3 regions of the Streptacidiphilus monticola genome follow, and region 1 is predicted to be linked to each of the others. Evidence: riboswitches for the same ligand, from Rfam matches in the RefSeq annotation. Region 1 holds a riboswitch; each other region holds the start of a gene.

What was found. A riboswitch is a leader RNA that binds a small molecule or an ion and turns the genes downstream of it on or off. The one in region 1 is predicted to bind thiamine pyrophosphate.
Region 2: linked by a shared signal. The riboswitch ahead of thiC (phosphomethylpyrimidine synthase ThiC) and the one ahead of thiO (glycine oxidase ThiO) in region 1 are both predicted to bind thiamine pyrophosphate.
Region 3: linked by a shared signal. The riboswitch ahead of ACFP3V_RS24645 (purine-cytosine permease family protein) and the one ahead of thiO (glycine oxidase ThiO) in region 1 are both predicted to bind thiamine pyrophosphate.

Annotation. Positions count from the first base shown of each region.
Region 1 is NZ_JBHSQJ010000012.1:74,306-78,351, forward strand. It holds gene pknB (Stk1 family PASTA domain-containing Ser/Thr kinase) at 1-303, opposite strand, end outside; gene ACFP3V_RS04375 (thiazole synthase) at 338-1,132, opposite strand; gene thiS (sulfur carrier protein ThiS) at 1,137-1,349, opposite strand; gene thiO (glycine oxidase ThiO) at 1,346-2,509, opposite strand; TPP riboswitch at 2,505-2,616, opposite strand; gene ACFP3V_RS04390 (NAD(P)/FAD-dependent oxidoreductase) at 2,652-3,785, shown strand; gene ACFP3V_RS04395 (hypothetical protein) at 3,825-4,025, opposite strand.
Region 2 is NZ_JBHSQJ010000034.1:19,324-23,369, reverse strand. It holds gene ACFP3V_RS09545 (hypothetical protein) at 1-152, shown strand, start outside; gene ACFP3V_RS09540 (YibE/F family protein) at 235-1,497, opposite strand; TPP riboswitch at 1,531-1,641, shown strand; gene thiC (phosphomethylpyrimidine synthase ThiC) at 1,636-3,408, shown strand; gene ACFP3V_RS09530 (hypothetical protein) at 3,968-4,046, opposite strand, start outside.
Region 3 is NZ_JBHSQJ010000117.1:23,424-27,469, reverse strand. It holds gene ACFP3V_RS24650 (S1C family serine protease) at 1-1,264, opposite strand, end outside; TPP riboswitch at 1,423-1,544, shown strand; gene ACFP3V_RS24645 (purine-cytosine permease family protein) at 1,539-2,900, shown strand; gene ACFP3V_RS24640 (glycerophosphodiester phosphodiesterase) at 2,956-3,747, shown strand.

The DNA.
Region 1 (4,046 bases):
GTACTCCATCGCCAGGAAGACGGCGGGCGGCTCGGCGGTGCGGTCCTCGCCCTGGTCGAAGACGTTGACCACGTTGGGGTGCGAGAGCCGGGCGACCGCCTTGGCCTCGCGGATGAAGCGTTCGACGAACTCCGGGTCCGCCGCGAACTGCGGGTGCATGACCTTCAGCGCGACGACCCGGTCCAGCCGCAGGTCCAGCCCCCGGTACACGGTCGCCATGCCGCCGGACGCGACGCGCTGCTCCACCCGGTAGCGCCCGTCGAGGGTCCGCCCGAGGAGAGAGTCGTGCAGGCTGGTGTCCATTCGACGGAGTGTATTGGGTCCCTGTGAGGGCGGGTCAGAACGCGGGCGCCTCGGGGTCGAACTGTGCCCTTCCCGACATCGGGGACGAGGCCTCCGCGTGGAACCGGCGCGGGATCCGGCCCGCCCGGTGGGCCAGCCGGCCCGCCTCGACCGCCTTGCGCATCGCCTCCGCCATCAGCGCCGGCTCCTGGGCCCGGGTGACCGCTGTGGCCAGCATCACGGCCGCGCAGCCCAGCTCCATCGCCAGCGCCGCGTCGGAGGCCGTGCCCGCGCCCGCGTCGAGGATCACCGGGACCCCGGCCTGCTCCACGATCAGCTGGAAGTTGTGCGGGTTGCGGATGCCGAGACCGGAACCGATCGGGGAGCCCAGCGGCATGACGGCCGCGCAGCCCACGTCCTCCAGCTTGCGGGCCAGCACCGGGTCGTCGTTGGTGTAGGGGAGGACGGTGAAGCCGTCGTCCACCAGCGTCTCCGCCGCGTCCAGCAGCTCGACCGGGTCCGGCAGCAGGGTCCGCTCGTCCGCGACGACCTCCAGCTTCACCCAGTCCGTGCCCAGCGCCTCGCGCGCCAGACGGGCCGTCAGCACCGCCTCGCCCGCGGTGAAGCAGCCGGCGGTGTTGGGCAGCACGTCGATGCCGTTGCGCTGGAGCACCTCCAGGACCGAGCCGCGGGCGGCCGGGTTGACCCGGCGCATGGCGACCGTGGTCAGCTCGGTGCCGGAGATGCGCAGCGCCTGCTCCAGCACCTCCAGGCTGGGCGCCCCGCCGGTGCCCATGATCAGGCGGGAGCCGAACTCGCGTCCGGCGATGACGAGTCGGTCGTCGGCCATGTGCTCAGCCTCCCTGGACGGCGGTGAGGATCTCGACCCGGTCGGCCTCGCGCAGCGGGGTCGCGTCCCAGCTGCCGCGCGGCACCACGGCCTCGTTGACGGCGGCGGCCACCCCGCCGTTGGCCCGCGTCAGCTCGGCGACGACGGCGGCCAGGGTGGTACCGGCGGGCAGCTCGCGCCGCTCGCCGTTGACGGTGACGGTCAGCTGGGGACTCATGCGGGGGACTCCGGGGAGGCGAAGCGGGTGGGGGTGAACGGCCGTGCCTCGGGCGGCAGTTGACCGGTGGTCAGGTACTCGGCCAGGGCGTCCGCGGTGACCGGGGTGAGCAGTACCCCGTTGCGGTGGTGCCCGGTGGCGGCCACCAGGCCGGGCAGCGCGGTGGGCCCGAGCAGCGGCGCGTTGTCCGGCGTCCCCGGGCGCAGCCCGGCGCTGGTCTCGGCGAGCGGCAGCTCGGTGATCCCGGGCACCAGCTCGTGGGCGTCGCGCAGGAGTTCGTAGACACCGCCCGCGGTGACGGTGGTGTCGAAGCCCTCCTCCTCGGTCGTCGCGCCGAGCACCAGCTCGCCGTCCGCACGCGGCACCAGGTAGATGTGCACGCCGCGGACCACGGCCCGGACGTTGCGGGAGAGGAAGGGCGGCCCGGGGAAGTCCCCGCGCACCGTGGTCATCCGCAGCCGCAGCACCTGTCCCTTGACCGGCCGCAGCGGCAGCCGGACCGCCGCGGGGACGCCCTCCAGGCCGCCGGACCAGCAGCCGGCGGCGACCGCGGTTTGATCCGCCGTCAGCTTCGTGCCGTCGACGGCGAGGGCACCGGTCGCCCGTCCGCCCTCCGTGGTGACCCGGGCGGCCCGGGACGGGTGCAGCGTGACCCCAGCCTTCACGCAGGCCGCGACCAGCGCCGCGCCGAGGCGGCGGCCGTCGACCTGGTGGTCGCCGCGGACCAGCGTCGCGCCGCGGACGCCGGGGGCCAGCATCGGCTCCAGACGGCGGGCCTCCCGGCCGCTCAGCCACTCCACGTCCAGGCCGAGCCGCTGCTGGAAGCCGTGTACCTCGTGCAGCTCCGCCCGGTCGTCGGCGTCCAGTGCCACGGCGAGCGTGCCGCAGGCGCGGTAGCCGGTGTCCAGGCCGGTGGCCTCGGTGAGCTCGGCCGCGAAGTCGGCGTAGCGGGCGTTGGACGCGATCCCGAGCGCGAGCAGCGGCTCCTCGCCGTACTGCAGCTCCGTGACCGGGGCCAGCATGCCGGCGGCCACCTGGTTGGCGCCCCGGCCCGGGTCCGGGTCGAGGACCGTCACGGACAGGCCGCGCTGCGCGGTCCGCCAGGCCGTGGCCAGCCCGATGACTCCGCCGCCGATCACGAGGACGTCGCTGTGCGGCATGGTTTCCGACACTCCCTTCGCCGGCATGACCCGGATCAGGTTCGTACGGTCGGAGGCGGATCGGCCTCCCTCTCAGCCCGGTCCTCCGGGCTCCCGCGTCTGCTGCTCACCCTCACTCTATCCGGCTCAGTAGGGTGCGTGTATGGACCAGGTTGTGGTGGTGGGCGCGGGCATCGCGGGCGTGCAGACCGCGGTCTCGCTGCGCGAGGCGGGGTACGACGGCCGGCTGACGATCATCGGGGCGGAGCCGCACGCGCCGTACGACCGCCCGCCGCTGTCGAAGGAGGTCCTCCTCGGCAAGGCCGAACACTCGCGCCTGGACGTGGACTTCGTTGCCCTCGGGGTGGATCTGGTGCTGGGCCGCCGGATCCGTGCCCTGGACGACGTCGCCGAGGCCGACGCCGTGGTCCTCGCCACCGGCGCGGAACCGCTGACGCTGCCCGGCCAGCCCGCGTCCGCCCGGCTGCTGCGCACCCACGACGACGCGCTCGCGCTGCGGGCGGTGCTGCGCCCCGGGGCGCGGGTGGTCATCGTCGGGGCGGGCTGGATCGGCGCGGAGGCGGCGTCGGCGGCGCGGGAGGCGGGCTGCGAGGTGGTGGTGCTGGAGGCCGCGTCCTCGCCTCCGGCGGGGGAGTTCACCCGGTGCTGGTTCGCCGAGGCCGGCGTCGACCTGCGCACCGGCGCCGCGGTCTCCGGCTTCCTGCCGGCGGGGGACGGCGTGGTGCTGACGGACGGCTCCGGCGTGCGGGCGGACGTGCTGCTCGTCGGTATCGGCGCCCGGCCTGCCACGGCCTGGCTGTCCGGTTCCGACGTCCCGCTGGACGACCGCGGCGCGGTCGCGGCCGACGACCGGCTGCGCGCGGCGCCCGGGGTGTGGGCCGTGGGCGACTGCGCGTCCTTCCCCTCCGCCCGCTACGGACGGAGACTGACGGTCCATCACTGGGACCACGCGCTCGCGAGCGCCAAGGTGGTCGCGGCCAACGTGCTGGGCGGCGACGAGGTGTACGACCCGGTGCCCTACTTCTGGTCCGAGCAGTTCGGCCGGATGGTCCAGTCGCTCGGAGTCGCCGCCCCGACGGACCGGCGGGTGGCGCGCGGCAACGCGGGCGACGCGGTCTGGCTGCGGGCGGACGGCACGCCGACGGCGGCGCTCTTCGTCGACCGGCCGCGGGACCTGGCGCAGGCCAAGCGCCTGCTCGCGCAGGGCACCCCGCTCGACCCGGAGCGGGTGGCCGACCCGGCCGTCCCGCTCAAGCAGGCGGTCGCGGCGGGCTGAGCCTCGGCCTCCGGGCGGGGCGGGGGAACGGGGGAACTGCTACTGCCGGGCGGGCGCGGGGAGGCGGCGGTTGCCGACGGCCTCGTCCTCGTCGCCGAGCGGACGCACGGCCAGGACGGCGACCGCGGCGAGAATGACGGTCGGCACGACGATCGTGAGGGCCGCGAGCACGGTGGGCGAGGTGACCCACTCGATCGCGCAGACGGCCGCGAGGACCACGGCGACGACGGCGTAGCGCATGTTGGCACTCCTGCGGGGCGG
Region 2 (4,046 bases), on a different contig from region 1:
TCGGTGTGATCCTCGCGCTGTGGATCGTGTTCGCAGTCATCGGAGCCATCATCGGCATCGCCAGCTTCCTCTTCGGCTTCGTCTTCAAGGCCCTGGTCATCGTGGCCCTCGCCGCGGCGGTCGTCGTCCTCGTCAAGAAGGCGACCCGCTAGGGCGTACCCCAGGCCGGTCGGCCGGAGCCCGGAGGCCCCGTCGCAGCGAGCGGCGCGGGCCTCTTCGGTTCCTGACCCTCCGTCAGTGCTTGCGGCGGCGGCCGCCGCGCCGGGCCGGGGGACCGCCGGCCGCGGCCACCGCGGCCGCCAGGGCGGTGGTCAGCGGGACGGAGGCGACCAGGCCGATCGCCCCGACCAGGGTGCGCACGACCTCCTCCGCCACGATCTCGCTGGTCGCCACCGTCCAGACGCCGCGGTGGGACAGCGAGAAGAGCAGCATCAGCGGCAGGCCCGCTCCCGCGTACGCCATCACCAGGGTGTTCACCGTGGACGCGATGTGGTCCCGGCCGATCCGCATGCCCGCCCGGTACAGGGCTCGGGCGCCCATCCCAGGGTCGGCCGCGCGCAGCTCCCAGACGCTGCTGGCCTGGGTCACCGTCACGTCGTTGAGGACGCCCAGCGAGCCGATGATGATGCCCGCCAGCAGCAGGCCGGGAAGCTGGATGCCGGGGAAGAGCGAGTGCACCAGACCGGTCTCGTCACTGGTGTTGCCGGTCAACCGGGTCCAGCCGATGGAGAGTTGGCCGAGCACGCCGATGAGCGCGAGCGAGGCGAGAGTGCCCAGCACCGCCACCGAGGTGCGCGCGGACAGGCCGTGGCAGAGGTACAGCGCGACGAGCATGATCAACCCGCTGCCGACCACCGCCACCTGCAGCGGGTTCTCCCCGTGCAGGATCGCCGGGAGCACGAATACCGACAGCACGCCGAAGCTCACCGCCAGCGCGACCAGCGCGGCCAGCCCGCGCAACCGGCCCACCAGCACCACCAGCAGCGCGAAGACCCCGGCCAGCAGGGCGAGTGGGATACCCCGGTCGGCGTCGCCGATGGTGTACTGCAGGTCGCGCGGGGCGTTCGCCGAGTAGAGCAGCACGACCTTCTCGCCCGCGCTGTAGACCGCGGTCTGATCCGGCGTCATGGTCTGCGTGCTCACCCGGCCGTCGTCCTTGCCCGAGGTCACCCGGAAGGTGACCAGGGTGCAGCCGGCCGTCCCGCCGACGCAGTCCACGGACTTGGTCGCGGTGACCACCCCGCTCGCCGTCGGCTGGTCGAAGCCGAGCCCGGTGGCCGCGTGGTCGGGCAGCCTGCCGGGCCACAGCAGCACCAATCCGGCCAGAACCGCGAGGGCGAACGGCACCAGGACGGCGGCCAGCAGCAGCCGCAGCCGCCGTGGAGCGGGGCTGGCCGGGCCGTGTTCGTGGTGATGGGGGTGGTGGGGCTCGGCCACGGATGTTCCTCTGCGACGGCCGTCGGGTGCGGCTGAACAGTACCCCTGCTCACTTGGCAGCGGGGAGGCCCCCCGCTACGGTGGCGGCATCTCGTTTGCAGACGCGGGAGCTCGGAGCACCGGGCTGAGAGGGCGCTGACAGCTGCGCCGACCGCAGGAACCTGACCGGGTAATGCCGGCGTAGGGAGTAGAGCTCGCATGAGCACGCACGAAGCACAGCAGGAGCAGTCTGTCCGCAGCGCCCGCGACGGCCGGAACGGCTACCCCACCGCGGCCTGGCACAAGGCCTACCAGCAGGGCTCCCGCCCGGACCTTCGGGTGCCCTACCGCGCCGTCCACCTCAGCAACGGTGCGACCGTCCCGCTGTACGACACCTCGGGCCCGTACACCGACCCGGAGTTCGAGGCCGACGTCCGGCGCGGCCTGCCGCCGCTTCGGGACGGATGGATCCGGCAGCGCGGCGATGTCGAGGAGTACGACGGCCGCGCGCCCCGGCCCGAGGACGACGGGTTGCGGCACACCTCGCCGCGCGGCGGCCTGCGCAACCTCGACGCGGTCTTCCCCGGCCGCCCGCGCCGTCCGCTGCGGGCCCAGGAGGGTACCGCGGTCACCCAACTCGCTTATGCCAAGCGTGGGATCGTCACCCCCGAGATGGAGTTCGCGGCGCTGCGGGAGGGGCTTGACCCGGAACTGGTCCGCGCCGAGCTGGCGGCGGGGCGGGCGGTGCTGCCGGTGAACGTCAACCACCCGGAGGCGGAGCCGATGGTCATCGGCGAGCGCTTCCTGGTCAAGGTCAACGCCAACATCGGCAACTCCGCCGTGACCTCCTCGATCGAGGAGGAGGTGGAGAAGATGACCTGGGCGACCCGCTGGGGCGCGGACACCGTCATGGACCTCTCCACCGGCCGCAACATCCACAGCACCCGCGAGTGGATCCTGCGCAACTCCCCCGTGCCGATCGGGACCGTGCCGCTGTACCAGGCGCTGGAGAAGGTGGACGGCCGGGCGGAGGAGCTGAGCTGGGAGGTCTACCGGGACACCGTGCTGGAGCAGTGCGAGCAGGGCGTCGACTACATGACCGTGCACGCCGGCGTGCTGCTGCGCTACGTCCCGCTGACGGCCGGGCGGCGCACCGGCATCGTCTCGCGCGGCGGTTCGATCATGGCGGCGTGGTGCCTGGCGCACCATCAGGAGAACTTCCTCTACACGCACTTCGAGGAGCTGTGCGAACTGCTGCGCGCCTACGACGTCACCTTCTCGCTCGGTGACGGCCTGCGGCCGGGCTCCATCTCCGACGCCAACGACGAGGCGCAGCTGGCCGAGCTGCGCACACTCGGCGAACTCGGCCGGGTGGCACGGGAGCTGGACGTCCAGACGATGATCGAGGGCCCCGGGCACGTCCCGATGCACAAGATCAAGGAGAACATGGACCTGCAGCGGGAGCTGTGCGACGGCGCCCCCTTCTACACCCTGGGCCCGCTGACCACGGACGTCGCCCCCGGCTACGACCACATCACCTCCGGCATCGGCGCGGCGATGATCGCGTGGTGGGGGACGGCGATGCTCTGTTACGTCACCCCGAAGGAGCACCTGGGCCTGCCGGACCGGGATGACGTGAAGACCGGCGTGATCACCTACAAGATCGCCGCGCACGCGGCGGACCTGGCCAAGGGCCACCCCACCGCCCAGGCCTGGGACGACGCCCTGTCCGACGCCCGCTTCGAGTTCCGCTGGGAGGACCAGTTCGACCTGGCCCTCGACCCGGAGACGGCCCGCGCCTTCCACGACGAGACGCTGCCGGCGGAGCCGGCGAAGACGGCGCACTTCTGCTCCATGTGCGGCCCGAAGTTCTGCTCGATGCGGATCTCGCACGACATCCGCGCGCGCAGCGAGCAGGAACAGGGCATGAAGGAGATGTCCGACCGCTTCGCCGCCGAGGGCAACCGCGTCTACCTGCCGGTGGCCGACTGACGCCCCTGCGAGTCCCGCGAGGTGGCGGGATCCCTGCTGTGCGTGCGCGGGATCCCGCCACCTCGGTATGGGTCGGCGGCGTCGCCGGCGACCGGACACCTGAGCACCGACCGGGTGCAGGGCACCCCGCCTGGCCGCCGCCCCCGCCTTCCGGCCCGGAGGATCTCCAGGACGACGACAACCCGTGGTCCACCGGCCCATGGGTACTCCGACTCGCCCGAGCGGTTCGGGGCACGCTGGCCGCGGACCCCGACGCGGAGCTGACCACCGCCGTCTTCCTGTGGATGCGGACAGGAGAACTCCGCCCGGCGACCACCGACGCCATGCTGCCCCGCCCGGCAACTCACCCACCTGGCCCGGCGGGCCCGCGATGCGGACGAGCAATTCCTCTGCCGGATCTGCCCGTGACAGACCCGAGCGTCGGACGGGGAATGTCCGACCCGAGAAGCGGAGGCGAGGATTTCCACAGGCTCTGACCTGCGTAAGGGACATGATGTCCCTTACGAACGTGCCCACTGAGCGGCAGCTCGCGGCTCAGTGGGCAAGTTGTCCACAGCCCTTACCAGCCGGGCCGGTTGAGGCCGTACCGCAGGTGGGTCAGGTCGGTGCCCATCGCGTTGATCACGCGAGCGTGGGCG
Region 3 (4,046 bases), on a different contig from region 1:
GCTTCGCCTGGTTGATCGGGATGGCGAAGCCGAGGCCGATCGAGCCGGACTGGCCGCCGCCGACGTTGCTCCCGGTGGACTGGATGGCCGAGTCGATGCCGATGACCTGGCCGGAGGCGTTCATCAGCGGGCCGCCGGAGTTGCCCGGGTTGATCGAGGCGTCCGTCTGCAGCGCGTTCATGTAGGACGTCTGCGCGCCGGTCTCGTCGCCGGAGGCGACCGGGCGGTTCTTGGCGCTGATGATGCCGGAGGTGACCGTCCCGGACAGGCCGAAGGGCGCGCCGATGGCGATCGTCGCGTCGCCGACGGCGACCTTGTCCGAGTCGCCGAGCGGAAGCGGGGTCAGCTTCTCCCGCGGGGTCTGCGTCAGCTTGATGACGGCGACGTCGTACCCCTGCGCGCGGCCGACGATGGAGGCCGGGTAGCTGGAGCCGTCGGAGAACTTGACCGTCAGTTTGCCGCCGTTGACCGACGGGGCGACCACGTGGTTGTTGGTCAGGATGTGACCCTCGGTGTCGTAGACGAACCCGGTGCCGGTCCCCGACTCCGAGGAGCCGCTGGCCTCGATGGTGACCACGCTGGGCAGCGCCCTCGCCGCGATGGCGGCGATGCTGCCGGCCGGGCGGCTCTGCGCGTTGGGGTCGGTGGTCGGGGTGATCACCGTGCTGGTGCTGCTGCCGGAGGAGCCGGAGTCCTGGTCCTCGATGGCGGAGCCGATCGCCCCGCCGATGGCGCCGGCGATGACCGCGGTGGCCGCGAGCAGGGCGATGAAACCGCCGCGGCGCTTCTTCCTGGGCTTCGGCTGGTCCACCGGCACGCCGGCGCCCCAGAGCGGGCCGTTGTGGTACGGCGGCTGCCCGGGCGGGGCCGCGGGCGGGGGCGGGACGGGCGCGCCGTAGACGACGGTCGGCTGCGGCGGCGCTGACGGTGCGTCAGGGTGCTGCTGCGGCATCGCGGTTGTGGCGTAGGCGCCGTGCACGGCGGTGTCGGCGGTGACGGGCGCCGCGTAAGGCTGCTCAGGGGCCGCGTAGGGCTGCTCGGGCGCGGAAGGCACGGGAGCGGGCGGCGGGGCGGCCGGCGGAGTCGCCGGAGCGGCGGGGACGGGCGGGGGGAAGTCCGCAAGAGTGGGGTCGGCGGGGGGCTCGACCGTCGGCGCGGGCGGGGCCGCCGGCTGCACGACGGTGGGTTCGGCATCGGCCGCCGGTGACGCAGCGGGGGCGGGCCCGGCCGACTCCTGCCGGTCACCCTCGTGCTCGGTGCTCACGAATGTCCTCCTTCGTACGGGACCCACACGGGACCGATCGTCCCCAGCATTCCGCAGAGCTTGTCGGGGCATCGTAAGACCAAGCCGTGGGCTTGGACCCGGCCGGGCGCGGTCCTACGATGTGACCGCACCACACCGCATCACGCACACACAACCACACACACCACCGCGGGAGCTTGGACCAACCTCCAGGCTGAGAGGGCGCAGCGGGAACCGGAGCGCCGACCGCCTGAACCTGACCGGGTAATGCCGGCGTAGGGAGCGCTGCAGACGCATGTCGTCGACCCTTGAGACGAGTGGGAAGAGCGGAACGGCCGCCGCCGTCGAGGCACCGCTGGTGCTGGACACCCAGCCGCCGCGGACGCTGGGCTTCCGGGACCAGGCCGCCTTCTGGACCAACCTCGGCATCAGCCTGATCGGCTTCCAGAGCGCCGCGACCGTGCTGGTCACCGCGAGCGGGAAGGACCTGTCCCTGGCGGCCTCGGTCACCGCGATCGTGCTGGGCACCGTGATCGGGACGCTGATGCTCGGCGTCGCCGCGCTGATCGGCGCGAAGACCGGCGCGCCCGCGATGGCGATCCTGCGCGGCCTGTTCGGTACCCGGCTGAGCTACGTGCCGACGGTGCTGAACATCGTGCAGTGCGTCGGCTGGGGCGTGTACGAGCTGACGGTGATCGCGCTGGGCGCGGAGTCGCTGTTCGACGGCGGCCCGCACTGGCTCTACGTGCTGCTGGCGGGCGTGGTCACCACGGCCCTGACGATCCGTCCGCTGGGCGCCATCGCGCTGCTGCGCCGTTACGTGGCGGTCGCGGTGGCGCTGGCGATGCTCTGGTTCACCGTGGAGCTGGCCCGCCGCGGGGTGCACGACCCGGCCCCCGGGAACTGGAACGGCTTCCTCCCGGCCACGGACTACGTGATCGCGGTGTCCATCTCCTTCGTGCCGCTGGCCGCCGACTACACCCGGCACGCCCGCAGCCCGAAGGGCTCCTTCTGGGGCACCTTCACCGGATACACCGTGGCGCAGGTCTGGTGCTACGTGCTGGGGATGATCGCCCTGGTGCAGGTCGGCGGGGACGCGAACAAGATCTTCTCGACCTTCACGGGCGTGACGGCCGGATGGCTGTTCTTCGCGGTGCTGGTGCTGCGGGAGACCGACCAGAGCTTCGCGAACGTCTACTCCACGGCGATGTCGGTGCACAACCTGCTGCCGCGGGTGGACCGGCGCGTGCTGTCGCTGGGCATCGGCGCGCTGGTGACCGTGCTGGGGCTGCTGGTGAAGGACTTCTCCGGCTACTACGGCTTCCTCAGCCTGATCGGCGCGGTGTTCGTGCCGCTGTCGGCGGTGCTGGCGGTGGACTTCTTCTTCGGCGCGGGCCGGGGGCAGGACGGCTGGAACATGGCGCAGGACGCGCCGACCCGGTGGGTCATGCTGCTGCCGTGGGCGGTGGGCTTCGCGGTCTACCAGCTCATCGCGCCTGCGGCGCTGACGGGTTGGGGCGGCTGGTGGCCGGCCTTCTGGGGGCATGCCTCCCAGGTGACGGGCGTTCATGCCACCTTCTGGACCTCGGCCTCCCTGTTCTCCTTCCTCGCGGCGGGCCTGCTCACCTTCCCGCTGGCCCTTCGGGCCAGGCGGTAGCGGGCCCCGTCCGGAGCAGGGGTTCACGTTCCGGTCACCTGGGCCGCCTACGCTGATGCCCGTGGAACGGGAACCAAGCGTCATCGCGCACCGGGGCGCGTCCGGGACGTACGCGGAGCACACCCTCGCCGCCTACCAGCTGGCGATCGAGCAGGGCGCGGACGGCCTCGAGTGCGACGTCCGGCTGACCGCCGACGGGCATCTGGTGTGCGTGCACGACCGCACGGTCGACCGGACCTCCAACGGCAAGGGCGTGGTGTCCACACTGGAGCTGGCGGAGCTCTCCCAGCTCGACTTCGGCAACTGGCGCAACGGCCCGGAGGAGGCCGACTGGACCGGCCCGGAGCACACCCGTGTGCTGACCCTGGAGCGCCTGCTGGAGCTGCACGCCGACGCCGGGCGCCGGGTGGAGCTGGCCGTCGAGACCAAGCACCCCACCCGGTACGCCGGGCTGGTGGAGAAGCGGCTGCTGGAGCTGCTGCGCCGGTTCGACCTGGTCCGAACCGGCTCTCCGGTACGGGTGATGAGCTTCAGTCAGCTGTCGCTGCGTCGGATCCGGGACGCCGCACCGGAGTTGCCGACGGTGTTCCTGACCGAGCGGGTGCTGCCCTGGCTGCGCGACGGCAGCCTGCCCTACGGGGCGCGGATCGCCGGGCCGGGGATCGACCTGGTGCGGGCCAACCCGGGCTACGTGCGGGCGCTGCAACGGGCGGGGCAGCAGGTGCACGTGTGGACCGTGGACGAGGTGGCGGACATCGAGCTCTGCCTGGAGCTCGGCGTCGACGCGATCATCAGCAACCACCCGCTGCGGGTGATCGAGCATCTGGCCGCCCGCAAGGGTGCGTAAACGGACGGACGCCCCTCAGCTGCGGATATCAGCCAAAAAGGTGAGGGAATTGGCCGGAAAATGGTGGAGTCTCGCGCGTGCGTACCCCTTGGCCAAAACTCAGAGTGACGAAATGACTACGCATCGTGAATAGTCCTTTCCGGCCATGGTGAAAGGCGCCACAGCCTGCGTGTCCCCTCGTTTCCGCCGTGTTCCGACCGGGCATTCACACCCTGGCGAAAGGCGAAGGAGGAGGTCCGGGGGTGGCGCTCGTGATGGCGCGTGATGTGCCGACTTCCTCGTCGACCATGGCTGTGCCC